DNA from 2 places in the Pseudarthrobacter sp. L1SW genome. Region 2 is predicted to be linked to the other one. Evidence: riboswitches for the same ligand, from Rfam matches in the RefSeq annotation. Region 2 holds a riboswitch; the other holds the start of a gene.
The links. Region 2 has a riboswitch for S-adenosylmethionine ahead of KTR40_RS11915 (aminotransferase class V-fold PLP-dependent enzyme). Riboswitches for the same ligand answer to the same signal wherever they lie in the genome.
Positions count from the first base shown of each region.

Region 1: another riboswitch for S-adenosylmethionine. It lies ahead of KTR40_RS06365 (homoserine O-acetyltransferase); the one in region 2 lies ahead of KTR40_RS11915 (aminotransferase class V-fold PLP-dependent enzyme).

Region 1 covers NZ_CP078079.1:1,383,875-1,399,117, reverse strand. Annotated here, with positions in the region: gene KTR40_RS06430 (GNAT family N-acetyltransferase) at 1-675, opposite strand, end outside; gene KTR40_RS06425 (glycine--tRNA ligase) at 678-2,063, opposite strand; gene KTR40_RS06420 (DMT family transporter) at 2,315-3,316, opposite strand; gene KTR40_RS06415 (RNA-binding S4 domain-containing protein) at 3,350-3,577, shown strand; gene KTR40_RS06410 (alpha/beta hydrolase) at 3,625-4,275, opposite strand; gene KTR40_RS06405 (SGNH/GDSL hydrolase family protein) at 4,355-5,224, shown strand; gene KTR40_RS06400 (winged helix DNA-binding domain-containing protein) at 5,308-6,525, shown strand; gene KTR40_RS06395 (hypothetical protein) at 6,539-7,057, shown strand; gene KTR40_RS06390 (CoA-acylating methylmalonate-semialdehyde dehydrogenase) at 7,064-8,548, opposite strand; gene mmsB (3-hydroxyisobutyrate dehydrogenase) at 8,577-9,479, opposite strand; gene KTR40_RS06380 (LysR family transcriptional regulator) at 9,594-10,517, shown strand; gene KTR40_RS06375 (alcohol dehydrogenase catalytic domain-containing protein) at 10,554-11,672, opposite strand; gene KTR40_RS06370 (MFS transporter) at 11,774-13,156, opposite strand; gene KTR40_RS06365 (homoserine O-acetyltransferase) at 13,337-14,452, opposite strand; SAM riboswitch class IV at 14,465-14,580, opposite strand; gene KTR40_RS06360 (bifunctional o-acetylhomoserine/o-acetylserine sulfhydrylase) at 14,680-15,243, opposite strand, start outside.
Region 2 covers NZ_CP078079.1:2,577,260-2,592,502, forward strand. Annotated here, with positions in the region: gene KTR40_RS19135 (50S ribosomal protein bL37) at 72-146, shown strand; gene rsrA (mycothiol system anti-sigma-R factor) at 246-506, opposite strand; gene KTR40_RS11890 (sigma-70 family RNA polymerase sigma factor) at 503-1,276, opposite strand; gene KTR40_RS11895 (DoxX family protein) at 1,615-2,163, shown strand; gene aroA (3-phosphoshikimate 1-carboxyvinyltransferase) at 2,170-3,555, shown strand; gene KTR40_RS11905 (ribosome small subunit-dependent GTPase A) at 3,539-4,654, shown strand; gene hisN (histidinol-phosphatase) at 4,703-5,515, shown strand; SAM riboswitch class IV at 5,676-5,789, shown strand; gene KTR40_RS11915 (aminotransferase class V-fold PLP-dependent enzyme) at 5,825-7,249, shown strand; gene KTR40_RS11920 (class I SAM-dependent methyltransferase) at 7,343-8,101, shown strand; gene KTR40_RS11925 (metal-dependent transcriptional regulator) at 8,148-8,876, shown strand; gene KTR40_RS11930 (CrcB family protein) at 8,882-9,301, shown strand; gene KTR40_RS11935 (CrcB family protein) at 9,298-9,699, shown strand; gene KTR40_RS11940 (hypothetical protein) at 9,788-10,156, shown strand; gene KTR40_RS19025 (hypothetical protein) at 10,250-10,384, shown strand; gene KTR40_RS11945 (S1C family serine protease) at 10,387-11,370, opposite strand; RNA gene ssrA (transfer-messenger RNA) at 11,581-11,949, opposite strand; gene smpB (SsrA-binding protein SmpB) at 12,037-12,510, opposite strand; gene KTR40_RS11960 (M23 family metallopeptidase) at 12,597-14,021, opposite strand; gene ftsX (permease-like cell division protein FtsX) at 14,048-14,962, opposite strand; gene ftsE (cell division ATP-binding protein FtsE) at 14,959-15,243, opposite strand, start outside.

The DNA.
Region 1 (15,243 bases), 1.2 Mb from region 2:
GGCGCCGTGGGCCCCGGTGAGGTCGTCCAGGAACAGCTTCTGCACCTGCCCCATGGACAGCACGCCGGGCGAGTCCCAGCCGTGGATGGAGGTGTAGTACCTGCCCACAACGTCCGTCAGCTCAACGGACCCGGTTGCCAGGTCCATCACCACGTCGGAGCCGGCGTTCTCATCGTTGGCCGGCCTGCCGCCGTCGTCCCCGGCAGGAAACACCGGCAGCCGCAGGGCTCCCGGCTCTATGACCACCAGCCGCGAACGCTGGATGGGCCCAAGCTCGAATGCCTCCGCGAAAGCGGCACCCGGGGTGCCCGGCTCCACTTTGGCGCGGAGCCTGGACACGCCCGACGGCGACTGGCCGGCTTCGCGGCGCAGCATGGTCAGGAGGGTGGCACCGATGCCGGAGCGCCGGTGGTCCCGTGCCACCTCGATGTAGGCCCAGAGCCGTTCGGGGTGCAGCGAGGCCTCGTACACCACGCCCGCCGCCACGGGGATGCCGACGCCGTCGATCACGTCCTCGGCCACGATGCAGCGGCGCCAGGGCGTGCCCCCGCCCCCGTCAGAGGAGAGCGTCAACGCGCCCCGGAACTGCCGGTCCTGCTGGGTCTCCGGGTCGCCCCAGATCTCCAGCAGGGCGAGGTCGTCGCCTTCGCGCCACTCGCGGTATTCGATGGCCATGGCTAGGCGCCGATCAGGCGTGCGGCCAGGTAGCCCTCCACCTTGTCCAGGGAAACGCGTTCCTGGCTCATGGTGTCCCGCTCCCGGATGGTCACGGCCTGGTCCTCAAGGGTGTCGAAGTCCACGGTGATGCAGAACGGGGTGCCGATTTCGTCCTGGCGGCGGTAGCGGCGGCCAATGGCGCCGGCGTCGTCAAAGTCGATGTTCCAGTTCTTGCGCAGCTGCGCGCCCAGGTCCTTGGCCTTCGGAGACAGGTCCTCGTTCCGGCTCAGCGGAAGCACGGCGGCCTTGACCGGGGCCAGGCGCGGATCCAGCTTCAGGACGGTACGGACATCGACGCCACCCTTGGCGTTGGGGGCCTCGTCCTCGGTGTAGGCGTCCACCAGGAAGGCCATGAAGGAGCGGGTCAGGCCTGCGGCGGGCTCGATCACGTACGGGGTGTAGCGCTCGTTGGTGGCCTGGTTGAAGTAGCTCAGGTCCTGGCCTGAAGCCTTCGAGTGGGTGGAGAGGTCGAAGTCGGTGCGGTTGGCGATGCCTTCCAGCTCGCCCCACTCTGAGCCCTGGAAGCCGAAGCGGTACTCGATGTCCGTGGTGCCCTTGGAGTAGTGGCTCAGCTTCTCCAGTGGGTGCTCGAAGAAGCGCAGGTTCTCCTCGCGGATGCCCAGGCCGGTGTACCAGGCCATGCGCTCGTTCATCCAGTACTTGTGCCATTCCTCATCCGTGCCGGGCTCCACGAAGAATTCCATCTCCATCTGCTCGAACTCGCGGGTGCGGAAGATGAAGTTGCCCGGCGTGATCTCGTTGCGGAAGGACTTGCCGATCTGGCCGATGCCGAACGGCGGCTTCTTCCGCGAGGTGGTGAGGACGTTGTTGAAGTTCACGAAGATGCCCTGTGCCGTCTCGGGGCGCAGGTAGTGCAGGCCCTCTTCGCTGGCAACCGGACCCAGGTAGGTCTTCAGCAGGCCGGAGAACTCCTGCGGCTCCGTCCATTCACCGCGGGTTCCGCAGTTGGCGCAGGCGATGTCCTTCAGGCCGTTCTCTGCCGGGCGGCCCTTCTTTTCCTCGTACTCTTCCTCGAGGTGGTCGGCGCGGTAGCGCTTGTGGCAGGAGAGGCACTCCACCAGGGGGTCGGAGAAGACCTCAACATGTCCGGAGGCTTCCCAGACCTGCCGGGGCAGGATGACCGAGGAATCCAGGCCCACCACGTCCTCGCGGCCGCGGACCATGGACTGCCACCACTGGCGCTTGATGTTTTCCTTCAGCTCGGCGCCGAGGGGCCCGTAGTCCCAGGCAGAGCGCGAACCTCCGTAGATCTCACCGGCCTGGAACACGAATCCCCTGCGCTTGGAGAGGGAAATGACCTGGTCGAGAACGGACTTTGCTGCCATGGGGGTAACTCCAATTTCTACAGGGCCGCTGGGTGCGGTCCGCGGGTTTCAGGCCCTGCCCGAGCCAGCGGCGGGGTGCCGGTGGCTTACAGGCGGGGCGGATGAAGGAAAAATGCGAAAAGCTGCGTGTCCTAGCCTACCGGCCGCTGCCTGGCCGGGTGTTACCCGGGCAGGCGGCCGGATGTTTGCCGCAGCCTGCCCGGACGTTACCGGGACAGGCAGCCGGATGTTGCCGCGGTAACACCCGGATGTTACCGGCGCAGCGCGCCCCGAGGCCATGGCAGGGTGGCAAGGATGATGGCGGCAAGGGTAAGGATGGTGCCCAGCACCGTGGCCGGCGCCACCACGGTTCCCGGGGCCGGCAGCACCACATCCAGGGCGAGCGAGCCCAGCAATTGCCCGGCGATCATGCCCAGCCCGGTCACCAGGACGCCCAGGCTGCGGACCAGCAGTGCGCCCAGGCCTATGAAGACGCAGCCCATGGGACCGCCCACGTAGTACCACCACTCCCCCGGCAGCGGGTTACCCCATCCGGCCACCGAGACTTTGATGGCGTAGGCGATCCACAGCACGGCGGAACCGGCCACGAAGTTGACCAGGGTCGCGGCGATCGGCGTGCCGTAGTGGACGGTGGCTGTGCCATTCATTGCCTGCTGGAAGCTCATCAGGAATCCTGCGGCAACGGGCAGCAGGAGCGGGACCAGCAGCGACGCTGCCCCGCCGCCCGGCCCTGCGCCGCCGTCGGAAGCCACCGCCGCCGACCCCGCGAACCGGGGAGACACGGCCCAGGCGACGGCGGCGATGGTCAGCAGGCAGCCGATGACGCGGATGCCGGTGACGGGCTTCCGGCCGGCCGGTCCGATGCCCAGCCGGTCCACCAGCAGCCCGCTGACTGTCTGCCCGGTGACCGTGGCGACGGTAAACAGCGCAACGCCAAGGATGCCCACCGTGAAGGACTGGGCGAAGACAAAGAGCGCACCGATGCCGCCGGCAAGGACATACACCGGCGGAAAAGCCCTGCTGCGGACTGCGGGCAGGATCCGGGCCAGGCCGGCCCGACCCCGGGGAAGGACCAGCGAGATAAGGATCATGAGGGCGAGGCCCGTGCTGAAACTCACCACCGCGGCGGCGATGCCGTCGTTGAGGCGTGTTCCGAGGGCCCCGTTGATGCGGCCCTGCACAGGAATGGCGAGGCCCGCGCCCACCGCCGGTGGAAGGCCTGCGAGCAGCGGCAGGCGGGGGCTGGGGGTCATTGAATCCACTTTACGTCAGGCATCATTGCTTCTATGAGCAATGTTGAAGAGATCACCATCCGCGACAGCATGATCCGCCTCGGCCAGCTCCTGAAGCTCGCCAACCTCGTGGAGGACGGAGTGGAAGCGGCTGAGCTCATCAAGAACGGGCTCGTGAAGGTCAACGGCGAGATCGACGACCGCCGCGGCCGACAGCTGCACAACGGGGACACCGTGACGGTGAACGGGCAGACTGTGCGCGTGGTGGCGCCCGCAGCCTGACGCCGCAGCGGCCCGGCCACCCAGGCCGCCGCCCGCCGTCGTACGTCCTACTTCTTGAGGACCTCGTGGGTGAGGAATTCGCCCACGTGCCCGATCTCCTGCTGGTTGATCCCGTGCCACATACCCGTGTACAGCACCTTGGTGAGCTTGACGTGCTTCCGGACCCAGCCCATGGTGTATTCGATCTTGTCCGGGGTGATCACTGGATCCTGCTGGTCGCGGCCCCAGAACATGGGAATGGTCCCGTCCAGCTCGGCATCCCTGAAGCTGGGATCGTCGCCGGCATCCACCACAAAGCCTGAGAGTCCGACGACGGCGGCGAAGTCCGTGGGCCGCTGCCGCAGGAGCGTGGTGGCCATGGCCATGCCCATGGAGAAGCCGAGCAGCGTCACGGAGGGGTGACCCACCCGGATGGCGTCGATCCAGTCCAGCACATAGGACGAGGCCGCCTTGACCCGTTCCAGTGAGTAGTCGATGGACGCTGTGAGCGGGAACCAGGTGAACCCCGGGCCCATGGCGATCGGCGCCCGGACGGAGGCGACGGCGAAGTCCCCCGGCAGCAGGTCAGCCAGGCTGAGCAGGTCCTGCTCGTTGGCCCCGTAACCGTGCAGCAGCACCAGCAGCGGCTTGCCGTCGCGCTGGTCCTCTGGATGGGACCACAAAACAACAGGGGCAGGAAATACTTCAGCTTCAGTCATGGTTTCCATTCTTACCAGTTACTTCGAGGTAACAACCTACGTTCGCGTAGCCAGAGAGGCGAAAGGCAGGATAGGGACCGTGACTGAAGCAAGTGCCATCCAGACCCCGCCCGCGCATTCCGGATCCCACCCCTGGACCCGCTACGTGGCGATGGGCGATTCCTTCACCGAGGGCATCGGCGACCCCGAACCCTCAAGCCCGGGCGGGTTCCGCGGCTGGGCTGACCGGGTGGCGGAGGAACTGGGCAGGACCCAGCCGGACTTCGCCTATGCCAATCTCGCAGTACGCGGCAGGCTGCTGCAGCAGATCGTGGACCAGCAGCTGGCACCGTGCCTTGCGTTGAAACCGGATCTTGTCACCCTCTCCGCCGGCGGCAACGATCTCCTGCGTCCTGGCGGGGACCCTGACGTCCTCGCTGAGAAGCTCGACTCCGTAGTCCAGATCCTGGCCATGGGCGGTGCAACCGTGGTGCTGTTTAACGGCCCGGACACCGGCACTTCCGTGCTCGGCAGGATCCGCAGCAAGGTGGCCATCTACAACGAAAACCTGCGGACCGTCGCGGCCCGGCACGACGCCGTGATCGCTGACATGTGGTCCCTGCGCCAGCTCGGCGATCCCCAGATGTGGGACCAGGACCGGCTGCATTTCTCCCCCCTGGGCCACCACACGATCGCCGCCATGGTGCTGGACTCACTGAACGTTGAGCACACGCTGGAACCCCTGCAACCCAAGCCGTTTCCGCCCCGGACGTGGCGGGAGGCGCGCTCGGGCGACCTGGTGTGGGCCCGGCAGTACTTTGTGCCGTGGGTGCTGCGGCGGCTGCGCAACCAGTCCTCCGGTGACGGCATCACGGCCAAACGGCCGACGCCGGGTCCCGTCTTCGGGCCGGGTGTTCCGTTGGGATCTGGCGAGGGTCCGCTGGGCACCGCCGAGGCTGCCCGCCGCTAGCGCTGGTCCGGCTTCCGGGACAGGACAGCGTGCAGCGCAAGCGGTGAACGGACTGACTGGCCATGGGTAGGGAACCGGAGCGTATGGAACCGGAGCGTATGGGACGGGATGCGGCAGTGCGGCTGCGGCTTCACGCGCAAATGCTCCGGGAACCCGCCGCCGCCTCGGCGGAGGCAGCGCTGCGGCGCCTGCTGGCCGTGCAGGCGCAGGAGTTTCCCTACGCGAGGTGGAGCCTGGCACAGCGTGTGTCCCGTTCCATTGCGCCGGCAGTTACCGCCGCGGACATTGAGGAGGCAGTGGCCGACGGCCGGATACTGCGGACCCACATCCTGAGGCCCACCTGGCACTTTGTGCACCGGGACGATCTCCGCTGGCTCATGGCGCTTGCGGCGCCCCGGCTTGAGCAGGCCAATTCCTTAACGTACCGGCGCACCGGCATTGACGCGGCACCAGCCGCCCGGAGCGCGCAGGTCCTGGCCAGGGCCGTCGCGGACGGTCACCACCTTCCACGGGAAGCCCTCGCGGAAAAACTGCGGGAGGCCGGGTTCGCGGCGAAGGGCCTGGAGCTTGCCTACCTGGTGATGCACGCTGAAATCAGCGGCGTCCTGGTGAGCGGCACGCCGGTGCGCAGCGCGGGCGGTGCCCTAAAGCAGACGTACGCACTCTTTGACGAACGGGTTCCGGCCGGACCGCGGACGGGGCCGACCCGCGCGGAAGCGTTGGCTGAACTTGTCCGCCGCTACTTCGCCAGCCGCGGCCCCGCCACCGTTAAGGACTGCGCGGACTGGTCGGGAATGACCATGGCGGACGTCCGGCAAGGCCTGAAACTCACCTTGGCGGCAGAGCCGGCCACCCTCGCCGAAATGGCGATTGACGGCGTCGTGCACTATTACGGTGCTGGCGATTCCAGTGCCGGGGATCCCGGTGCCGGCGCCGCTGCCCGCCCGGCCGGCGGCACTGCATCGGAAGCCGGCCCGCGGGTGGACCTGGTCCAGTGCTACGACGAATACATCATGGGCTACTCCGCCACCAGGCACTACATAGGCGGCGGCGCCCCGGCGTTCCCTTTCCAAGGCCAACCGATGCACGTGGTCTTGCTGGACGGGCGCCTGGCTGGGTCCTGGCGCCATACCCTGCTCCCCGGCAGGTGCGAGCTGGATATCCGGCTCCACGGTTCCGCTGACGCTCCGGGTTCACCCTTGGCGGCGGCGGTCCAGGAAGCCGTGGACCGGTACGGCGCCTTCATCGGGCTTCCGGCCGTCCGTGTGCAGTACGGGGCTAAGCTGGAAGGACACACATGAGAGGCACGGCACCGTGAGCAACTTGTTTTTCTGGATCATCATTTTGTCATTCCTGATCCCGATGGCCATGCGGATGTACCGGAAGTCCGTAGCCCGCCGGGACCAGGAGCAAAGCTTCACCGGACGGTACCCCGAACAGTTCCCGGGCGGCGGAATCTTCCCCGGCTCCAACGGCCCGCAGAACAAGCAGCCCCGGGACGGCTTCACCCAGCAGGACTACTTCAGCGGCGGATTCCGCCAGCTTGACCGCCCCGCGCCGCTCCAGCCAGGCCAGCCCCTGCCGCCCGTACAGCCGGTCCCGCCGATGGACCAGCAGTTTCCGCCGTACGGGCAGCCCCACCCGGGCAACACCCAGCAAGGGCCCCGCGAAGAAGCCCCGCAGCAGCCCGCAGCACCTGCAAGTCCCCCGCCGCCGTCGGCCCCCCAGGGCTACCGCGCACGCAAGCTTGCCGAACTCGATGAGAAGTACAGCAACGGGGAACTTTCCGTGGAGGAGTACATGACCCGCCGCGGCGAGATCATGAACGGCTAGCCTCCGTCAGTCCACCTGCGGGAAGCCCAGGTCGATCACGGACGTTGCGGGGTCCGGCCACCGCGTGGTGACCACCTTGCCCCTGGTGTAGAACCGGATGCTCTCCGGCCCGTACATGTGCGTGTCCCCGAACAGCGAGTTCTTCCAGCCGCCGAAGGAGAACGTGCCAACGGGAACCGGGATGGGCACGTTGACGCCCACCATGCCTGCCTCGACGTCGAACTCGAACTGCCGCGCGGCGCCGCCGTCGCGGGTGAAGATGGCAACCCCGTTGCCGAACTCGTTGTCGTTGACCAGGCGGACCGCGTCACTGTAAGTGTCCACGCGGACCACGGACAGGACGGGGCCGAAGATTTCGTCGTCGTACACCTTCATGCCCGGCTTCACGTGGTCCACCAGGCTGACGCCGATGAAGAACCCGTTTGAATCGAACTGCTGCGCACGCCCGTCAACAACCACCGTGGCGCCCTCGTTTTCGGCGCCCGCCACATACGACGCAACTTTTTCGCGGTGTTCGGCGGTGATCAGCGGACCCATCTGCGACGCCGGGTCCGTGCCCGGGCCGATCTTCAGGGTGGCCATCCGGCTCTTGATGGCCGCAATGAGGTCGTCGGCGATGTTCCCGACGGCGACGAGCACGCTGACCGCCATGCAGCGCTCGCCCGCCGAACCGTAGGCTGCCGAGATGGCAGCGTCCGCAGCCATATCCAGGTCCGCGTCCGGCAGGACCACCATGTGGTTCTTGGCACCGCCCAGGGCCTGGACGCGCTTGCCGTGGTCCGCTGCGCGCTTGTAGATCGACTGCGCGATGGGCGTCGAGCCGACGAAGCTGACGGCTTTGACGTCCCGGTGTTCAAGCAGGACGTCCACCGCCTCCTTGTCGCCCTGGACCACGTTCAGCACGCCGGCAGGCAGGCCCGCTTCCGCAAAGACTTCCGCGATGAACACGGCTGACGACGGATCCTTTTCGCTGGGCTTCAGGAGCACGGTATTGCCGCAGGCCAGGGCGCTGCCGATCATCCAGAGCGGCACCATGGCCGGAAAGTTGAACGGCGTGATGCAGGCAACGACGCCCACAGGCTGCCGGACGGAGTGGACGTCCACGCCGCTTGAGACCTGCTCCGAGCGCTCCCCCTTGAGCATGTGGGACAGGCCGGTGGCGAACTCAATGTTCTCGAGGCCGCGGGAGATTTCCCCCTCCGCGTCGGAGAGCACCTTGCCGTGTTCGCTGGTGAGGATGGCGGCAAGTTCGGACTTGCGCTGGGTCAGGATTTCGCGGACGCGGAAGAAGATGTTGGTCCGCTTCGCCAGGCTCGTTGCCCGCCAGGCCGGCAGCGCTGCCTTGGCCGCAGCGATGGCTTCCTCTACCCGGGCCGCGGAAGCCAGCGCCACCTGCTTATCCTGCTCTCCGGTGGCAGGGTTGAAGACGGGGCCGAAGCGCTCGGCATCGGCAACGCGGCTGCCGTTGATGTAATGCGGAATGGTCTGCATGGTTGTCTCTCTTCTACTTGGCTGGCTTCTAGTTGGCCGGGTCGAGGGAACCGTCGACCAGCTTGATGATCATGGAGCAGTCCTTGCCGGACTCGCCCGCGTCGATGAGGCGCTGGTAGAGCTGCTGCACGTGCTTCCCGATCTCGAGCGGCGTTCCGGTGTCCTCCGCAGCGCTGATGGCCAGGCCGATGTCCTTGTTCGCCAGCTCGGCGGTAAACGTGGGGGCGAAATCGTTGTTGGAGGCCGCGGTGGGGACCACGCCGGGAACGGGGTACCAGGTGCGCAGGGCCCAGCTGTCCCCGGAGGACACGGAGGCGATGTCCCAGAACACCTTCTTGTCCAGGCCCAGCCGGTCCGCCAGCACTGCACCCTCCGCCGTGGAGGCCAGGTTGATCAGGAGCATCAGGTTGTTGCAGATCTTGGCCGCCTGGCCGGTGGTGGCTCCGCCGGTAGGGATGATGTTGGCGGCCATCGGCCCGATGTATTCGGTTGCGTCGGCAACGGCGCCTGCTTCACCGCCCACCATGAACGTCAGCGTGCCTGCCTTGGCACCGCTCATCCCGCCCGAGACAGGTGCGTCGACGAAGCGGAAGCCGGCGGCAGCAGCGGCGTCGTGCAGTTCCTTTGCTGCGGCGATATCGATGGTGGAGGAATCCACCAGCAGCGTGCGCGTATCGGCATGCGCCAGCACCCCGTCGGCACCCAGGTAGACGGCCTTGGCGTGCTCGCCCTTTGGAAGCATGGTGAACACAACGTCCGCTCCCGCCACCGCCTCGGCGATGCTTCCCACCGGCTTCACCCCTCCGGCCTCCGCTGCGGCGAGCGCGGCGGGGTTGAGGTCAAACCCCCGTACGTCGTGCCCCGCCTTTGCGAGGTTCCCGGACATGGAACCGCCCATGTTTCCCAAACCGATCCAACCGATGACTGCCATGGCATTAGCTCCTTTGCTGTGCATCCGGCCGAGGGCGGCCGGGAGGTCTGTGTCCACCATCACACCCTGCTACAGTGCAATCAAGGGGAAAAATCACAGACAGTATGTGCACTGATGCACACGAATGAAAGGCTTGCGGTGGCACGGCTTCCCAGTCCGGACGACCTGCTGATTTTGTTGACCGTGGCCCGGCTGGGACGTTTCAACGCCGTCGCCGAGACGATGGGCACCACGCACACCACCATCTCGCGGCGGATCCTCGCCCTGGACAAGCAACTGGGCGGCCGCACTCTCGAGCGCAGCCCGCACGGCTGGGAGTTGACGGAACTCGGGGCCTCGGCCGTCGCCGCGGCGGAGGCGATCGAGGAAACGCTCGGGTCCCTGGCCGCGGTAACGGGGCAGGACCGGGACGCCCTGTCCGGCATGGTGCGCATCAGCACCTCGGACGGCTTCGGCGCCGAATTCGTGACGCCTGCCCTGGTCAGCCTCCAGCATCGGCACCCGATGCTGAACGTGGAGATGCTCAGCGCCACACGCAAAGTCAGCCAGAACCGCTCCGGGGTGGACCTGGAGGTGGTGGTGGGCCGCACCGACGTGAGCAACGCCCAGGCCATCTTCCTGACCAACTACTTCCTCAGGCTCTACGCCAGCCCCGCCTACGCTGCAGAGCGTGGCTTGCCGGAAACGCCCGACGGCGTGGGGCAGCACGGCTTCGTCTCTTACGTTGAGTCGGCCCTCCAGGTTGCCGAGCTGGGCCACCGGTCCTCGCAGCTGCCCATGCCGAAGTCCAGCTTCCAGGCAACCAGCATCTTTGCCCAGGTGGAGGCAGTGCGCCGCGGCGCCGGCATCGGGCTGCTTCCGAACTTTATGGTGGCGGGGAACCCGGAGTTCGTTCCGGTGCTCCCGGACGCCTTCGAACGCCAGGTGCCCATCTGGGCGGTGGCAAGGCCGGAATCGCTGCGGTCCGCCCGCGTGCAGGCCGTAATTGCCGCCCTCAAGGAGGAAGTGGCGGGACGCCAGGACGTGCTGGCAGCCTAAGGCCCGGGCACCCCGAACCTAGGCCCGGGAGCCGGCTTAGGCCCGGAAAAGCCGCCTGACCACCTGCCCGGCGGCGAGCGCGTCGAGGCCTTCGTTGATTTCGTCAAGCGGCCGGGTGTCCGTGTGCAGCAGCTCAACGGGAAGCCTGCCCTCGCGCCAATACTGCAGGTACAGGGGAATGTCCCGGTCCGGCACGGCATCGCCCATGTAGGAACCGAGCAGCCGCTTGCCCGCCCCTGCGAACTGGAGGGCGGGCACCGTGAGTTCCGCGGTGGGGTGCGGCAGTCCCACCGAGACGACGGCGCCGCCGCGCGTCACGTGCTCGAGGCACGACGCGATGACCCGCGCTGATCCCACGGCCTCGACGGCGGTGTCCACTCCGTCACCGGCGGCCTCGGCAATCAGCCGCGGGGCGTCGTCGGGAGTTCCGACGGCGGTTGCGCCGCACTTCAGGGCGAGCCCGTGCTTGCCCTCGTTGGGATCGATGGCGATCACGGAGGAGGCACCGGCGAGCGCTGCGGCCATTACGGCCGAAAGCCCGACGGCGCCGAGTCCGAAGACGGCCACCGACTGGCCTGGCTGGACAGCAGCGGTGTTCAGGACAGCGCCCATCCCGGTGAGCACGGCGCAACCGAACATTGCCGCGACAGTGTCCGGGACGTCGTCGTCGATGACCACCACTGATTCCCGGGCCACCACGGCGTAGTCGGCGAAGGCCGAAACCCCCAGATGGTGGTTGATCCGCTCCCCCGCAGGCGTCCGCAGCAGGGCTTCGCCATGCAGGAGGTCGCCAGACCCGTTGACCTCCGCCGCGCGGTGGCAGAGTGCGGGACGCCCAGCCCGGCAGGCCCGGCAGGCACCGCAGCTGGGGACGAACACGAGGACCACGTGGTCTCCGGGGGAAACGTCCGTGACACCCTCACCCACCGTGGCAACCCGCCCCACAGCCTCATGCCCCAACGCCATGGGAAGGGGCCGAACGCGTGAGCCGTCCACCACTGACAGGTCTGAGTGGCACAGGCTCGAGTAGGTGATGGTGATGCCCAGTTCGCCGGCCCGCGGTTCGGGCCGGTCAAGTTCCTCGACCCGGAGGGGATGCGCTTCGGTGTAGCTGGTTTCAGACGGGACGGTGGCGTAAAGGACGGCTGCTTTCATGGGGATCCTCACTTCAGGTGTGGTGCTGACGCCCAACTGCCCGGGCCTGCGTTGCGGCAGGTCCGGGCAGTTGGGGTGATGCCTGGCCGTATGGGGGCTGCCTACTTCTTGGCGGCGGCGAGCAGGTCTGCCGTGCCCTGGGCGTCGGCCGCGTCCACATCGTGGAGCGAGATGCCGCGGGTTTCCTTGAGGAAGAACACAGAGATGGCGGTCACGATGCAGGCGGCCAGCAGGTACAGCGCCACCGGAGTGGAGGACTTGAAGGACCCCAGCAGCGAGCTGGCGATGATCGGCGCGAGCGAGCCGGCCACGATCGAGGTCACCTGGTAGCCGAGGGAAACACCCGAGTAGCGCATCCGGGTGGGGAACATCTCAGCCATGATGGACGGCTGCCCGGCGTACATCAGTGCGTGGAACAGCAGGCCGATGGTGATGGCTGCGAGGATGATCAGCTCGTTGGCGGTATCCATCATCGGGAAGGCGAAGAAGCCCCAGGTTCCGGCAAGGACGGCACCGGCCATGTACACGGGGCGGCGGCCGAATGAATCGGACATCTTGCCCACGAGGGGTACCGCGCAGAAGTGGATGAAGTGAGCCACCAGCAGGAGAAGCAGGATCCGGGACGTGTCCGTCTGGACCACGACCTTCAGGTAGGTGATGGAGAACGTCACCACCAGGTAGTACAGGATGTTCTCCGCGAAACGCAGGCCCATCGCGGTGAAGACGCCGCGCGGGTAGCGGCGGAAAACTTCTGCGACGCCATAGCCCTTGTGCTCAACGGTGACTTCCTTGCGGGCCTCGATGAAGATGGGCGCGTCCTGGACCTTGGTGCGAATGTAGTAGCCAATGATGACGATCACTGCGGAGAGCCAGAAGGCAACGCGCCAGCCCCAGCCAAGGAAGGCTTCCTGGGAGAGGGTTGAGGAAAGGGTGAACAGCACGCCGGTGGCGAGCAGGTTGCCCATGGGCACCGCGGACTGCGGCCAGCTGGACCAGAAGCCGCGGGACTTGCTCGGGCTGTGTTCGGCGACCAGCAGGACGGCGCCGCCCCACTCGCCGCCGACGGCGAAGCCCTGGACGAAGCGGAGGAAGACCAGCAGGGCGGGTGCCCAGTAACCGATCTGGGCGAATGTCGGCAGGCAGCCCATGAGGAAGGTGGCAACACCCACCAGGATGATGCTCAGCTGCAGCAGCTGCTTGCGGCCGAACTTGTCACCGAAGTGGCCGAAGACGATGCCACCGATGGGGCGGGCGACGAAGCCGACGGCGTAGGTGACGAAGGCTGCGATGATGCCGTCCAGCTCGGTTCCGGAATTAGGGAAGAACATCTTGCCGAACACCAGGGTGGCGGCGGAGGCGTAGAGGAAGAACTCATACCACTCAACCACGGTGCCGGCCATGGAGGCCGTAACAACTTTCCTCAGGCCCGAGGCCTTGACGTCGGTTTCCTCGGGCCGCCGTGCGGCGGACTTTTCCGTACTCATTGATGACTCCTTCGGCGTCTTCTTCGACACCACTGGGACAGGCTGTGGCGGATACGTGTGATTTTGGCCACGAACCGCCGGGTCCCAACGAGTATGGTCCGCCTGAACGCTGAGCTCAACGGCGAATCATGCAGAGGCCATCTGCAATAATGCACATCTGGCTGCCCGCGAGGGCCGGTCCTATGCCGAAAGGTGCTCCCGCAACTGGCTCCCCAGCTGGCCGATTTCGGTGAGGAAACCGTCGTGCCCGATGGGCGCCTCAATGAGGTGGACGTCCACCTCCCCCGGGAGTGCCCGCGCCAGCTCACGGGACTGGGACGGGAAATAGAGCCGGTCCGAATCCACGGCCGCCACAAAGAAGCGCGCCTCGGAGCGGGCCAGGGCCTGCTCGAGGGGTCCGCGCCCCCGGCAGACGTCATGGCTCATGAGGGCCTCGGTGATGGCAATGTAGCTGTTGGCATCAAACCGCTGGACGAGCTTGGTGCCCTGATGGTCCAGGTAGCTCTCCACCTGGTAACGCCCGCGGGCAGCGAGTTGTGCAGCCTGGAAGGGAGACTCGGGGGCCTGCGGCGCGCGGCCGAACCGCCCATCCAGCTCCCCCGGGGAGCGGTACGTGATGTGGGCGATGCGCCGTGCCAGGGCCAGGCCGTCCTCCGGGAAAGGGCCACCGTAGTAGTCGCCACCCTTGAAGTTCGCGTCCTGGCGGATCGCGAGGGTCTGTGCCTGGGCGAAGGCGATCTGCTCGGCGGTGCTGGCTGCCCCCACCGAGATAACCGCACAGCGCTGGACGCGTTCCGGGAAAGTGACGGCCCATTCCAGGGCGCGTGCCCCGCCCATGGAGCCTCCCAGCACGGCAAACCAGCTCTTGATCCCCAGCTGGTCGGCCAGCCGCGCTTCAGCCACAGTGCTGTCGCGCAGGGTGACGAGCGGAAAGCGCGAACCCCAGGGCTTGCCGTCCGGCGCGGGCGAGGACGGACCGGTGGACCCGTAGCAGCCGCCCACAATGTTGACGGACACCACGAAGAACCGGTCCGTATCCACCGGCGCGCCGGGGCCGGCAAGCTGCTCCCACCAGCCTTCTTCATCGGTGTCGCCGCGGGTCACGTGGGTGCTTCCGGTCAGGGCGTGTTCGATCAGGACGGCGTTGCTGCCGTCCTCATTCAGGGTGCCCCACGTTTCATAGGCGAGGACGACGTCCGGGAGGTAGCCGCCGGCCTCGAGCTGCAGCCCCCCGATGGGGGCATAACGGACAATCCCATGTTCGGGAGCGGTGGTACGGGTGACGGTAACCGTCATGGCAAGACCTCTTCTACGCGCTTGCCCGCCGTCGAATGACCGGCAGGCCAGGTCTTCACCCGGGGCACCCCACCGCGGAAGGAGGGTTGCCGGCCAGCAAGCCGGGGCTGTCACTGGCACTCATGACCTGGTTCGAGTGTACGAAACAGCCCCTGCCTGCTGCCAAGAGTGTGACTGGTTGTGACTTCCCCGGCCCGCCTCCGTGTATTGCGCCCCTCTGCCTCCGGCTAGGCTCCGATTGCCTCCTTGGCGGCACGGAAACCGGCTTCCAGGTCCGCCAGGATGTCGTCGATGTGCTCGATCCCCACCGACAGCCGCACCAGGCCCGGGGTGACGCCGGCTACCGCCTGCTGTTCAGGGGAGAGCTGGCTGTGGGTGGTCGACGCCGGGTGGATGACAAGGGAGCGGACGTCGCCGATGTTTGCCACGTGGGAGTGCAGCTCCAGTGCATCCACGAAACGCTTGCCGGCTTCGGCTCCCCCGGCGAGGTTGAACGAGACGATCGCGCCGGTCCCCTTGGGACCGTACTTGCGCCCGCGCTCGTACCAGGGGCTGGAGGGCAGGCCGGCATAGGCGACCGATTCGACGTCGTCCCTTCCTTCCAGCCAGCGCGCCACTTCCGTGGCGTTGGCAACGTGCCGTTCCACGCGCAGGCTCAAGGTCTCAAGGCCCTGTGCGATCAGGAAGGCATTGAACGGGGAGACGGCGGAGCCCAGGTCCCGGAGCAACTGGACGCGGGCCTTGAGGATGTAGGACAGGTTGGCGCCCAGGGCACCGTCCTTGCCGAGGTC
Region 2 (15,243 bases):
TCGCGGGCGGCTACTTGATGTGCGAGACTTGAGGGCAGCTCTTTTGAGTACCAACAGTAAGGAGGCCAGCTATGAGCAAGCGTGCACGCAAGCGTCGTGACCGTAAGCGTGGCGGCGCGAACCACGGGAAGCGCCCCAACACCTAGGCAAATGCCAGGAACTACGGTTCAAGCGAAGGACCCCGGACGCCAAACGGCTTCCGGGGTCCTTTGCTTTGTCAGCGGCGGCGGTACGGCCCCGCCGCCCTAGGCGTCTACCGGCCGGATGGTGTGGATCCGGTCAAGAATGGCGTTCTTCAGGTTCTCCGGAGCGGCCTCGGTGCAGGACCGCTTGACCATGTTGCGGATCACGCATTCAAGGTCGTACTGCTGCGTGCATTCCGGGCAGTCATCAAGGTGGTTCTTGATGTCTGTGATGTCCTCACGTGTCAGGGCACCGTCGAGGTACTCGTAAATCCGTTGCATCCGGGTGTCATCGCAATCGCCCAATCCCTGGCAGTCGCTCATTTCCTGCTCTCCTGTTGTGTGCTTCCTGCCGCGTCCTGTGAATCGGCGGCTGTCTTGAATCCGCGCTCGGCGGCGTACTCTCCCAGCATGTCCCGCAACATTCTCCGGCCGCGGTGGAGCCGGGACATCACTGTGCCGATGGGCGTGTTCATGATGTCTGAAATTTCCTTGTAGGCGAACCCCTCAACATCCGCGAAGTAGACCGCAAGGCGGAATTCCTCGGGAATGTCCTGGAGCGCCCTTTTCACGTCGGAATCCGGAAGGTGGTCCAGTGCTTCCGCCTCGGCGGACCGGAGCCCGCTGGAGGTGTGCGACTCAGCCCTGGCCAACTGCCAGTCCTCGATGGTGTCCGAGTTGGACTGGAGCGGTTCCCGCTGCCGCTTGCGGTACAAGTTGATGTACGTGTTGGTCAGGATGCGGTAGAGCCAGGCCTTGAGGTTGGTTCCGGGCTTGTACTGGTGAAACGCGGAGAAAGCCTTGGTGTAGGCCTCCTGGACGAGGTCCTCGGCGTCGGAAGGGTTCCGGGCCATGCGCATTGCCGCCGAATACAGCTGGTCGACGTACTGCATGGCATCGCGTTCGAACCGCAGCCGGCGCTCTTCCGCCGATTCAGTGGCAACATCCACCGGGTCCTCGCCCGATTCCACGGCAGCGGCGGCCACCGGGACAACTGCGGAATCCGCAGCCCCGGTTCCGGCGGCAACGCTGCCCTTCGCTTCGTTGTGGGAAGCTTCATACATGGCCGAGACGGCCGGATCCAAGGTGCTCATTGCCCTCAAGTCTACTGTCAGGCTCCGCGCACGCGGCGGCCCATACCCTGGGGGTTGCGACCCAAACGAGTCCAGTGCCACCGGGCCTGCTGCTTCAATTCCGTCCAACACGCGCGCCAAGGGCCCAACTCCGCTCTGCTTGTCCGGCCGGGGACGTGCGTCTGGCAGTCCGTGCCCGGCCATCTGTTCCATGGTTTCACCCATGATTTACCTGCGGACCGGCGTTCCCCGGATCCGACATCCATAACCTCCTGCGCTCGGCAAATATTCCCCAAAAGTGCAAGACTAGGACGGACTCCGCCGCATTCGACGCGGTTCGTCCACCCAGGAGGAAATCCATGTCCTTTGTCCGCACGCTCGCCCGCCCCATGCTGGCCTCCAGCTTTGTCCTTGCCGGAATGGACAAGCTCAAGAACGCTGACGACACCGCGCAGCAGCTCTCGCCGCTGCTCCGCAAGGCAGCCGCGTCGCTGCCCTTCAAAGCGGACGAGAAGACGCTTGCCCGCGTCATCGGCGGAACCCAGGTGGGCGCCGGCGTACTCTTCGGACTGGGCAAGTTCTCCAGGCTTTCGGCCACGGTGCTCACCGTGATTTCCCTGCTCAACACGTTCGTCGAGTGGCGCAGTGCAGACATCAGCAGCAAGGAAGGCCGCGAGACCCGGCGCAACCAGCTGCTCAAGAACCTGTCCTTGAGCGGCGGTGCGCTCCTTGCGTCCGTTGACACCGCGGGCAAGCCGGGCCTGGCCTGGCGCGCAGAGCACCTGGCCGCTGATGCGCGCAAGGGCGCCTCGCACCTGGCTGCGGACGCCAGGAAGACCACCAACAAAAAACTCCACAAAGCGGACAAAGCCGTGCGCCGCGCGGTGGAGCAGGCCACGGGGGCATAACAACGAATGACCGCAGCAGCCGCCGTCCGGGATGATTCCGGAACGCCTGTCCCCCACTGGCCCGCACCCTTCGCGTCCCGCCCTGTCAATGCCACCGTCACGGTGCCCGGTTCCAAGTCGCTGACCAACAGGTATCTGGTCCTTGCAGCCCTGGCTGACGGACCCTCCCGCCTGCGCGCGCCCCTGCACTCCAGGGACTCCGCGCTCATGGTCGAAGCACTCCGCCAGCTGGGTGCCACCGTTACGGAGGTGCCCGGGGAAGGAGCCTTCGGGCCAGACCTTGAAGTTGTTCCGCTGGACCCGGACGCGGCCCCGTCCCCGGCGGGGATCGACTGCGGGCTTGCCGGCACGGTGATGCGGTTCGTCCCGCCCCTCGCTGCACTGCGCAGGGGCACCAGCGAGTTCGACGGCGACCCCCACGCGCGCAAGCGGCCGATGGGAACCATCATCGAGGCACTCAAGGCGCTGGGGGTGGCAATTTCCTCCACTGAGGGGGGCACGCCGTCGTCGTTGCCGTTTGTGGTGGATGGCACCGGGAAGGTCCGCGGCGGCCACCTGGTGATCGACGCCAGCGCGTCCTCCCAGTTCGTTTCGGCGCTGCTCCTGGTGGGAGCGCGGTTCACCGAGGGCCTGCACCTGGAACACGTGGGCAATCCGGTGCCCAGCCTCGACCACATCAACATGACCGTGGACGTCCTGCGCGGGGCGGGCGTTGCCGTTGACGACTCGGTTCCCAACCACTGGGTTGTCAGCCCGGGCCCCATCCGCGCCTTTGACCAGCGGATCGAGCAGGACCTGTCCAACGCCGGGCCGTTCCTCGCCGCGGCGTTGGCGTCCGGCGGAACCGTGCGGGTCCCCGGCTGGCCGGAAGAAACGCAGCAGGTGGGCGATCTCTGGCGCAGCATCCTTGCCCGGATGGGCGCGGAGGTCAGCCTGCAGGACGGCGTCCTGACCATCACCGGCGGCACCGAGATCAAGGGCGGGGACTTCGCGGACACCAGCGAACTCGCCCCCACCGTGGCCGCCCTGTGCGCGCTGGCCAGCGGGCCTTCGCGGCTCAGCGGCATCGCGCATCTGCGCGGACACGAAACGGACCGGCTTGCTGCGCTGGTCACGGAAATCAACCGGCTCGGCGGTGACGCCGAGGAGACCAGCGACGGCCTGGTGATCCGGCCTGCGAAGCTGCACGCCGGCGTCGTCCACAGCTACGCGGACCACCGCATGGCCACCGCCGGGGCCATCCTCGGCCTGGCCGTGGAGGGCATCCAGGTGGAGGACATCGGCACCACCGCCAAGACCATGCCGGACTTCCCGCAACTGTGGGCCGACATGCTGGCCCAGGACGCCCCTGGGGCTGGGGCGGAAGGTTCCAGCGGTGGCGCGGAGCACTGATTCCTGGGACGAATCCGACGTCCGGATCCGGCCCAGCAAGAAGGGCTCCAGGCCCCGCACCAAGGACAGGCCCAGCCACGACGACGCCGTCACCGGGCGCATCATCACGGTTGACCGCGGCCGTTACACAGCAGTGGTGGGCGAGGACTCGGGCAACGAGCGGGTGGTCATTGCCGCCCGGGCAAGGGAACTTCGCAGGAACCCGGTGGTTGCCGGGGACTTTGTTTCACTGGTGGGCGATGTCTCCGGCGAGCCGGACACCCTGGCCCGGCTGGTGAAGATCCAGGACCGCCGGACGCTCCTGCGGCGCAGCGCCGATGACACCGATCCGGTGGAACGCGCCGTGGTGGCCAACGCGGACCAGCTGGTCATTGTGGTGGCAGCCGCCAACCCCGAGCCGCGCACGGGTTTCATTGACCGCGCCCTGGTGGCCGCCTACGACGCCGGCATTGAGCCGATCCTGCTGGTCACCAAGGCGGACATCAAGGATCCCGCGGAGCTGCTGGCCAATTACACCCACCTGGACTTTCCGGTGATCATCAGCCGGACTGCCGACGCGCAGGCCTCAGGCGTTGATGCCCGTTCCGACGACGGCCTCTCCGCCCGGCTGGACAGGGCCGCCGTCGCGGAGCTGCGGACCTACCTCGACGGGAAAGTCACCGTCATGCTGGGGCACTCCGGCGTGGGCAAGTCAACCATGGTCAATGCGCTCACCGGGGCGGAACGGGCCACCGGCGGCGTGAACGCGGTGACCGGCCGGGGCCGGCACACGTCATCCTCCGCCCTCGCCCTGCGCCTCGCGGACGCGCCGTCCGGCAGCTGGATCATCGACACCCCCGGCATCCGCTCCTTTGGCCTGGCGCACGTGGACCCTGACCGGATCCTGCGCTCCTTCCCGGACCTCTCCCCCGGCACGGATGACTGCGAGCGCGGCTGCAAGCACACAGCCACTGCCGTGGACTGCGGGCTGGACGCATGGGTAGCGGGGGGCCACGCCGGCCCCACCGGGGCTGCCCGGCTTGCCTCGTTGCGGCGGTTGCTCGGGGCGGACCCGCGAATGGAAGCCCAGGAGGCCAAGGAGCTGGGCAGCGTCAACTGACGGGGCCCGGATCCCGGCAGAATCGTGCGCAGACGGTAGTTTGGAACCATGATCCAACCCGCTTCGAGCTACAACGATGACCTGCGCCTGGCCCATGTCCTGGCCGACTCAGTGGATGACCAGACCATGAGCCGCTTCAAGGCACTGGACCTCCACATTGAGACCAAGCCGGACCTGACGCCCGTCACCGATGCGGACAAGGCGGCCGAAGAAGCCATCCGCGGCCAGCTCTCCCGCTCCCGTCCGCGCGATGCCGTCCTTGGCGAGGAGTTCGGCAGCACCGGCCACGGCTCGCGGCGGTGGATCATCGATCCCATCGACGGCACCAAGAACTTCGTCCGCGGCGTTCCCGTGTGGGCCACCCTGATCGCGCTGGTGGACGAAGGCGAACCGGTAGTGGGTGTGGTGAGCGCTCCGGCCCTGGGCAAGCGCTGGTGGGCGGCGAAGGGCATGGGAGCCTACATGGGACGCTCCCTGGCAGCTGCCACCCGGCTCCGGGTGTCCAACGTTTCCAGCCTGTCCGACGCCTCACTGTCCTATTCGAGCCTTGGCGGCTGGAAGGAACGTGGAAACCTCAACGAGTTCCTGGGCCTCACCGAGGATGTCTGGCGGACCCGGGCCTTCGGCGACTTCTGGTCCTACTGCATGGTGGCGGAGGGTTCGGTGGACATCGCCTGCGAACCCGAGCTCAACCTCTATGACATGGCCGCCCTGGTGCCTATCGTCGTTGAAGCGGGCGGCCGTTTCACCTCGTTGGAAGGCGAAGACGGGCCGTTCGGCGGCAATGCCCTGGCCACCAATTCCATCCTGCACTCGGAAGTGCTGCGCCGGTTGAACCCGGACCTGGACGACCTCCTCTAACACTCCATTCTCCGAAGAATCAACGCCGGGCACCTCCAAAAGGAGGTGCCCGCCGTCGTTATCTTCGGTAAAAGCAGTCCTTTTCAACTGCGCGTAACAAAGCCCTTAACATTCCAGCCGGCTTTTAGCCTGCACGGGGTATGTCCTACGCTCTTAACCAGGTCACGAGTGCCAGCGCTAAACCCCGGTTTGCTGGCCGGCAACCCTCCATTCGCGGTGGGGTGCCCCGGGTGACGACCAGGCCGGTCCGGAACGGATGCGGCAAGCGCGGATTCCCCCAGCGGAGTCCTGTTCCAAAGTGAGGTCTCTGTGACAACTGCCACCGTCTCCCCCAGCGCCGCAATCCAGCCTGGACCGGCAGCACTCGTCGACCAGCGCCATGCGGCGGCCGGCCGTCCCCTGGCGGCAGTCACCGGCGCCGAAATCCAGGCCCCCCTGATCCATGGCGGGCACGTCCGGTACGCGAACCTCGACTACGGCGCGTCGGCCCCGGCGCTCTCCGTGGTGTCCGCCTACCTCAACGAAATCCTGCCCTTCTACGCGAGCGTGCACCGCGGAGCCGGCTACGCCTCCCAGATCAGCACCTCGGTGTACGAGAACGCCCGCGCCATCGTCCGGGACTTCGTGGGCGGCCGCCCGGACGATTCCGTGATCTTCACCCGGAACACCACCGATTCCCTCAACCTGCTGGCCGGCTGCCTGCCCGCTACAAGCGGCCGGGCCGACGGCGACGTCCTGTACCTGGACATTGAGCACCACGCCAACCTGCTCCCGTGGCAGGGCGTCCCCCACCGCAGCATCGTGGCGGCCGACACCATCGCGGGAACCATTGATGCCGTGCGTGCCGAGCTCCAGCACGGCGGGGTAAGCCTGCTCGCCGTCACCGGGGCGTCCAACGTCACCGGCGAGATCCTTCCCATCCGGGCCCTCGCCTCACTCGCCCACGAATACGGCGCAAGGATCGTGGTGGACGCGGCCCAGCTGGCGCCGCACCGCCGCATCGACATCACCGCGGACGACGTCGACTACCTCGCCTTCTCCGGGCACAAGCTGTACGCGCCCTTTGGGTCAGGGGTCCTTGTGGGCCGCCCGGACTGGCTGGACGCCGGGACCCCGCACCTTGCCGGCGGCGGCGCCGTCAAGGAGGCCAGGCTCGACGGCGTCAGCTGGGCCACCGGTCCGGCCCGCCACGAGGGCGGGTCACCCAACGTGCTGGGCGCAGCCACCCTTGCCCGAGCCACCCAGGTTATTGCGGAGCTGGATCCGGACCGGTGGCACGCCCACGAGTCCGCCATCCGTTCCTTCCTGGTCGAAGGCCTGCAGGAGATCGACGGCGTGACTGTCCACCAGATCTTCAAGGACACCGATCCGGAGACTGACACGATCGGCGTGGTGAACTTCTCCGTGGAAGGCTACGACGCCGGATTGGTGGCGGCCTACCTGTCAGCCGAGCATGGTGTGGGCCTGCGTGACGGCCGCTTCTGCGCCCACCCGCTGCTGAAGCGGCTGGGGCTTCCGTCCGGCTCCCTCCGGGCCAGCTTCGGCGTGGGATCCCGCCTTGATGATGCCCAGCGGCTCCTGGCAGGCATCCGGGACCTTCGCAGCAAGGGGCTTGGCTGGGACTATGTGGTGGATGCGGGCCGCTGGGTTCCCGCCAACGACAACCGCACCTACCCGCACTGGGCCCCCAACACCCCGGGGACGGCTGGCGCGGCCCCCTGCATCGACGACTGACCTGCGCACCGCCTGACGGCCGCCGCTCAGCCGTACCGGTCCGGTACGGTAAATTCGGAAGGTACCGACGGGACCTGACGAAGGAGGCCACGCGTGGCACGGGGTGGCCCCAGGCTGGATCACGGCCGGCGCCGGGAGCTCGGACAGAGCTTCCAGGACGGCGGCAAGCATTACCAGCGGGTGCGGCCGGGATATCCCGCTGAATCCGCGCAGTGGCTGGTGCCCCGGGGCGCCCGCGATGCACTCGATGTTGGTGCCGGCACCGGCAAGTTCACGGCGCTGCTCCTGGACATGGGACTGTCGGTCACGGCGGTGGACCCCTCAGCGGACATGCTCGAACAACTCGCGGAACACTATCCCGCCGCCGCGGCTGTCCTGGGCACCGCGGAGGCCACCGGCCTGCCTGACTCAGCGTTCGACGTCGCCACCGTGGCCCAGGCCTGGCACTGGTGCGATGCGCTGCGGGCCAGCACGGAACTGGCCCGTGTCCTCCGGCCCCAGGGAACGCTGGGCCTGGTTTGGAACCAGTTGGATACGTCTGTCCCCTGGGTCCACCGGCTCTCGAGGATCATGCATGCCGGGGACGTGTACAAACCCGATTTCCGGCCGCTGGTAGGGCCCGAGTTCGAGGGACTGGAAGGCCACGTGGTGCACTGGCAGGACCCGGTCACCACCGGCGGCCTGATGGAGCTGGCAAAGTCGCGCAGCTACTACCTGCACGCCGGTGAGGCCACGCGGGCGAAAGTGCTGGCGAACCTCGACTGGTACCTCCATGAGCACCTGGGCCACGGCCCGGACAAGGACCTGCAGCTGCCGTACCTCACCTTGGCCTGGCGGGCTGTGCGGGCGTGAGCGGATCTGCCTGCGCCCGGCCCTGGCAGCCGGTAGGCTTGATCCCGTGAAGACCAGCGCGCCCTCCTCCTCCATCGAGGACTACGTCAAGGTCATCTACTCATTCACCGAATGGCAGGACAAGCCCATCACGTCCTCCCAGCTGGCGCAGCGGCTTGGCGTGGCCAATTCCTCGGTATCGGAAATGGTCCGCAAGCTGAAGGACCAGGGCCTGGTGGACCACAAACCGTACAGTGCCGTGAGGCTCACGGACGCCGGGCTCCGGCTCGCCCTTTCCATGGTGCGGCGCCACCGGCTGATCGAGACCTACCTCGTCCAGCAGCTGGGGTACAGCTGGGATGAGGTGCATGACGAAGCCGAGCTGCTGGAGCATGCCGTCTCGGACACCTTCATCGAACGGGTGGCAGCCAAGCTGGGCAACCCGCAGCGGGATCCGCACGGCGATCCCATCCCCACTGCCGACGGCAGAGTATTTATGCCCCGCGCGCACCTCATGGGGGAACTTGATGAGGGCCACACCGGACGGATTACCCGGATCAGCGACGACAACCCGGAACTGCTCCGCTACCTCGCCGCCGAGGAGATAGACCTCGACGCCGAGGTGGAGGTGGTGGGCCGCCGGCCCTTCGGCGGCGCCCTGGTGGTGCGGATCAGCAACTCGGGCCGTGAACGGAACTACGACCTCGCCGACGAGGTCACGTCGGCGCTGTGGGTGCACAGCGACCATCCCCACCCGGGCTGCCTCCTCGGGGACGCTGACATGCCCAAGGCGTGAGCCCGCTGAAGACTTCCGGCGCGCCGGAGGGCCGCGCCTGGCTTGCAGTGGCCGCGGGCGCCCTGATCGGCACCGAACTGCGGTATGGGCTGGGTATCGCGTTTCCTGAACCGCCCGGCGCCTTCCCCTGGACCACGCTGGGCATCAACGTGGCCGGCAGCTTTGTCCTGGCCGTCCTGACCACCGCCTGGATGGCCCGGCCACGGACCGCGTTCTGGCTGCGGGCAGGGCTGGGGCCGGGTCTGCTGGGCTCCTTCACCACGTTCTCCGCCGTGGTCTTTTCCACGGACCAGCTGGCCAGGGCCGGGCAGCACGGCGTATGGGCCGGCTACCTCGCGCTGTCGCTGCTCCTTGGCCTTACCGCCGCCGGCGTGGGATGGCGGGCAGGGAAACTGGCTGGCCGGCGCCCCGGGGTCCGCCGGTGACCACGGCTGTCCTGGTGGGTATTTTCGGCGTGGCGGGTGCCCTCCTGCGCTTCGGCGTCGACAGCTGGTTTGCGCACCACAGCTCCATCCGCAGTTCACGTGCCACTGGCAGCGCGGAAAGGCTGCACTGGCCCTGGGCCACACTGCTGGTGAATGTGGCGGGCTGCTTCATTATCGGTGCCGCCCACGGTGTTACTGTCCAATTGGGTCTGGGGGCCGAGTGGCAGGCAGGCCTGGCAGGAGGGCTGGCAGGAGGGCTGACCACCTTCAGTTCGTGGACCACCGCCACGGTGCGGCTGCTCAGTGAGGAACGCTTCGGCGCTGCCGCAGTGAATATTGCGGCCAACCTGGTGCTGGGTTTTGGCGCGGCAGCGGCCGGGATTGCCCTGGTGTCCTGAGACCAGCCGCGCCGGCCGGTCCTGGGGCAACCCTTGCGAGTCAACGCTGGGGGTGCTGATTTGGCGGGCTCCCGTATCGTGGATGGTGATGATTAGCAGACGCGACGCGGCCATTGCCCTTGACGTACCGATGGAGATGGCACAGCGCCATGGCCTTCCGAAGTGGATGACGGAGGCCGAGCTGGGTGAGATTCTGGACAACCCGCCGCCATGGCTGGTCCAGTCCCGAGCCAACCGCACCGGCAAACGCCCGGTGTGGGTCCATCTGGAGTGCGCGGTCTGCGGCTACGAGGAAGCAGCGCGTCCCAAGAAATGGTGGCCGGACTTCACCTATGTGGTGTGCGGACACCATGATCCCCAAGACGTTCCCCGCGTGCGCGAGGGGTACGTCCGCAGCGAGTTCGACGGCGTCGGGACGCGTTTTGTGGGCATCGCCGACGTCCCTGTTCCGGACTGATTCCATACCACCTTCCGGCCATTACATTCGGGGCCGAATAGGCGTAACTTACGAAGTGGGACGCAGCCCGTCCCCTGTTGTAAGGAGCACGCCATGCCGGACAAAACACCCCACCAGAACCTGGCAAAGAAGCCGGTCAAGACCATCAAGGAAAAACGCGCCGAGAAGAAGTCGAAGAATCCTGAAGGCGCCCAGGACCCCGTGGCCCACCTGAAGAAGCGCCGGTAGCTTTACTGGCCGTTCGCCTGCATCTCTTCGGGAACGGCCACCAGGTCCTCTTCCCTGCCGTGCCTCAGCACCCTGATCTGCAGCGGCTGGCCGATCGCATCGGCGAACAGCAGCTTCTGCAGACTCTCAGCGTTGCTGACGGCGCGGCTTGCTGCGGTCAGGATGATGTCGCCTGCCTGCAGTCCCGCACGGTCTGCGGGTGATCCGGCCAGCACCTCCACCACCCTGAGCCCCTCCCGCTGGCCTGTCCTGATCACTGCGCTGGCATTCAACCGGATGGGGGTGCTGACCACCCCGAGGTAGGCGCGCCTGACCCGGCCGTCGTTCAGCAGGGCAGCGATGATCCGCCGTGTTGTTGTGTTGATTGGCACGGCAAGGCCCAGCCCGGCTCCCGCCACCGCGGTGTTGATGCCGACTATCCTGCCGTGCGCGTCCGCCAGGGCACCGCCGGAGCTGCCTGGGTTCAGCGCCGCGTCGGTCTGGATGACGTCCTCGATCACCCGCCGGTTGCCGCCCGCCCAGACGGGGATGGAACGGCCCAGGCCGCTGACCACCCCGGCCGTCACCGATCCTGCCAGCCCGAGCGGATTCCCGACGGCGATGACCAGCTGGCCCACCCGCAGCGTCTCGGCGTCGCCGAACTGGGCGGGGGCCACCCTTGGTGCTTTGCCGCGGACCACAGCGAGATCCGACAACGGATCCACGCCCACGAGCTCGAGATCGGTCCGGCTGCCGTCGGCAAATGCGGCGTGGCCCTTGTTGGTACCGGCCACCACGTGGGAATTCGTCAGCAGGTAGCCGTCCTCGGTAAAGAGGACCGCAGAACCTGCCCCCACGCGGAACCTGCCGTTCCGGCGGGTGCTGGTCATTTCTATGGCCGCGACGTGCGGCGTGACGGTCTCAGCAACCCGCATGACCGTCTCCGAATAGGAGTCCAGCGCGCCGTCGTCGTACTCTTCGGGACTGGGCTCACGCATCTGGTTCATGGGGCACCTCCTGGCTGCTCCGCCGCTGGTTCCGGCCGCTTCCGGCCCGGCCTGGGCCGCGGCGCCGGATCTTATAGAGGACAACCCATGGATGTCGGCCGCTAGTCCCAGGCCCGCTACGCCGTCGGTGAACAGGCAAGCCGCGCTTAAACACCAAAAGACCCGGACGCAATGTCCGGGTCTTTCAGTCTGCCTTGCGGCATTTTCAAAATGTGGAGATGGGGGGAATTGAACCCCCGTCCGATGTCGTGTTGTCAGGGCTTCTCCGGGCGCAGTTTGCGTCGGATTTTCTCGGCCCCAGCCATGCTGCAAACAGCTGGCTGATCCGGGCCCAGTCATCTAAGAGTCCCGCTCACCCCGATGACGGGGGTAAGCAGCAGTGGCTATCTAAATGACGCCAGGTTCCGGGGCAATAGCAACCTCGGGCTGACGGACTGTCTTACTGCTTAGGCAGCAAGAGCGAAGTCAGTGCGCTTAGAATTGGCACTTATTGGTTTGCAGACAGCGTTTACGAGATAATTCTGCATCCTCGGCCCGCTTCACCTGTCGCGACTAACATCGTCGAAACCGATCATCCCCGTATTTTGTTACCAAACCGGTGGGTTTCCCCGCCGGACTATCAATAGTAACGCATGATCCGCGGGATTCATTCCCGGGCGCAGTTTCCTAGCGGCGGCGGTTGCGTTCCCGCATCTCTCGTTGGGCTTCACGGTTGTCCTGCTGCTCGCGGAGGGTCTGGCGCTTGTCGTACTCGCGCTTGCCGCGGGCCACGCCAATCTCCACCTTTGCCTTGCCGTCAACGAAGTAGAGCTGCAGCGGGACGATGGTGTAGCCCGATTCCCGCACCTTGTGGGAAATCTTGATGAGCTCCTCGCGGTGCAGCAGCAGCTTGCGGCGGCGGCGCGCGGCGTGGTTGGTCCAGCTCCCCTGGTTGTACTCGGGGATGTGGATGGCCTCCATCCACAGCTCGTCGTTGTAAAAGGTGCAGAACCCGTCCACCATGGAGGCGTGCCCCTCCCGCAGGGACTTCACTTCGGTGCCCATGAGCGCGATTCCAGCCTCGTAGGTATCCAGCACGTGGTAGTCATGCCGGGCCTTACGGTTGGTGGCCACCACTTTACGGCCACTTTCTTTAGGCAAGGGAAAGCTCCTCAGTTGAAGAATCGGATGTCCTCCGGCCTGGCCGGCGCGGAGTCATACCAGTCTACGGCAGGCTGCAGGCCGCGCTACAGCAGGCCCATCGGGTCCACGGCGGTGCCGTTCAGCCAGGTTTCGAAGTGCGCGTGGCAGCCCGTGGAGTTGCCTGTGTTGCCCGAGTAGGCAATCAGCTGCCCCTGCGAGACCCGTTGACCGTTCGACACCACGATGCTGGCGTTGTGGTAGTAGATGGTGTTCAGGGTGTTGCCCGCAATCAGGCCGTGGGAGATCTTGACCCGCCAGCCGCCGCCGTCGGCAGAGTTCCAGCCCGAGCTGAAGACCTCGCCGGCTGCTGCCGCGTAGACAGGCGTGCCGCAGGCTGCGCCGAAGTCCAGCCCCGTGTGCATGTAGCCGCCCTGGCCGTAGAAGTCAATGGTCCCCGGCGGGGTGGCGCGCCAGCCGAAGCCGGACGTGATGGGCACGCTGCCGTCAAACGGGTGCCGGAGGCCAAAGGCCGACGGCGACCCCACAGGCGGCACAAAAGGCTGGACCGGGGGCGGCGGCTGGTTCCTCGCTGCCGCGGCTGCCGCGGCAGCGGCGGCGGCTTCTGCCGCCAGCCTGCGCTGTTCGGCCTCCCAGGCCTCGCGGAGCTTCCTGTCGCGTTCCTGGATCTCCGCGGCCACCGCGTTCTGGCTGGCCTGCACGCCGGCGAGCTGGGACTGGATGCCGGGCTTGGCCGCCTGGAGCTCGGCATCGAGGCGGGTGGTGTCCGCTATGAGCCGGTCTACTTCTTCCTTCTTTGCGGCCGCTTCATCGCGTGCCGCCTTCTCCCGCTCGAGGGCTGCGTCCGCCTTGGCCTTGAGGTCCTTGATCTCGGCTTCCACGGCCTGGAGGCGGGCTTCGGAGTTGACGTTGGTGGCGTTCTGCTGCGACAGCTTGTCCATGGCAGCGTTCTGGCTGCGCATGGCCTGGTCCGCCAGGTCCATGGTTTCGGTCAGGCTGCCGCCGTTGTTGGCCCCGAAGAAGAGTGACAGGTTGGACGGAACGCCGCCGGATTTGTACGCCTGTGTGGCGATTTGCCCGATCAGTTTCTTGGTGTCGGCAATCTTCTGCTTGTCCGTTTCAAGCTGCTGCGTGATTTTGGCCTTGTTCTGCTGCGCCATGTCCACGCGGGCGGAGAGTGCCTCCACTTCCTTGACGGCACCGGCTACGCGCCCCTGCGCCTCGAGGAGTGCCTGCTGGGCGCCGGGCAGCTGGCCCTGGTAGATGACCAGGTCGCTGGCCGCCTTGGCAATGCGCGAATCAACGAATTCCAGGGACTGCTGGACGCGGGCCGCCTCTGCCTCCAGCGCCTTCTGCCTGTCTTCAAGCTCGTCAGCAAAGGCCGGCGCAGAGGATGAGGCCAGGCCTGCGGCGAGGACGACTGCCAGCACGCCGCTGAGGATGCTTTTGCGGGGCGCCGTGCGGCGGCTGTTCAGCCGGTGTCGCGGCGACGTTTGGTCCGTTAAGTTCATGGGCATTCCTTGTTCGGTTTGCATACCTAGACGCGAAGGTATCTGCGCAAGGTCAAGAGAGACGAAATTCCGGCCAAGGATCCACCAAGGATTATCAGTGCCGGCGCGAGGATCAGCGTCTGGCCGGCGGAGATGAAGGCTGTGTCCGGGTACTGCTGGGCCATGTAGTCGCCCAGGAAGAAGTGGGCCACGGCCCAGAGCGTGGCTGAGGCCAGGGCGGCGCCGATGACGGCGGCAATGACGCCTTCCAGGATGAAGGGGAGCTGGATCACTGTCTTGGAGGCACCCACCAAGCGCATGATGCCTGTTTCACGCCGCCGGCTGAAGGCGGAGAGCCTGATGGTGGTGGCGATCAGGAGGATGGCGCACACGATCATCACGCCGGCGATGCTGACGGCCACCAGGGAAGCGCCGTTCATGACCGAGAACAGCCGCTCAAGGAGCTGGCGCTGGTCGATCACTGTTTCCACCCCGGGCTGGGAAGAGAAGGTCTCGCTGATGATCTGGTACTTTTCCGGATCCTTCATGTTGATGCGGAAGGATGCCGGCAGCTGGTCCGGCGTGACCGAATCCACGATGGGCGAATTCGAGAACTGGTCCTTGAAGTGCTTGTACGCCTCTTCCTTGGACTCGAACTGGAAGTCGTTGATGTACTGCGCCACCGCCGGGGATTCCAGCAGGGCGTTAAGGCTCTCCTGCTGCTCGGGGGTGACTGGGCCGCTGGCGCAACCTGCCGCCGTCGACCCTTCACTGCACAGGAAGATGGCCACCTGGACCTTGTCGTACCAGTAGCCCTTCATCTGGTTGATTTGCATCTGCAGCATGCCGGCCGCGCCCACGAAGGTGAGCGAGACGAACGTGACCAGGATGACGGAGACCACCATGGAGAGGTTGCGGCGGAGGCCGCTGCCGATCTCACCGAGGATGAACGCGAGCCTCATCGCTGTCCCTCGCCTTCCCCGGGCAGGCCCGCTTCAGGGTTTTCCCGGCCGCTCGCGTCCTTGAGCCTGCGGGACTGGCCAACAACGGGAATCATCGAGGTGTAGAGCGCCTTGGCTTCGTCACGGATGACGATGCCGTTCTTGAGTTCCACGACGCGTTTACGCATCTCGTTGACGATGTCGTCGTCGTGCGTGGCCATCACCACGGTGGTTCCGTTTTGGTTGATCTTGTCCAGGACACCCATGATGCCCATTGACGTGGTGGGGTCCAGGTTTCCGGT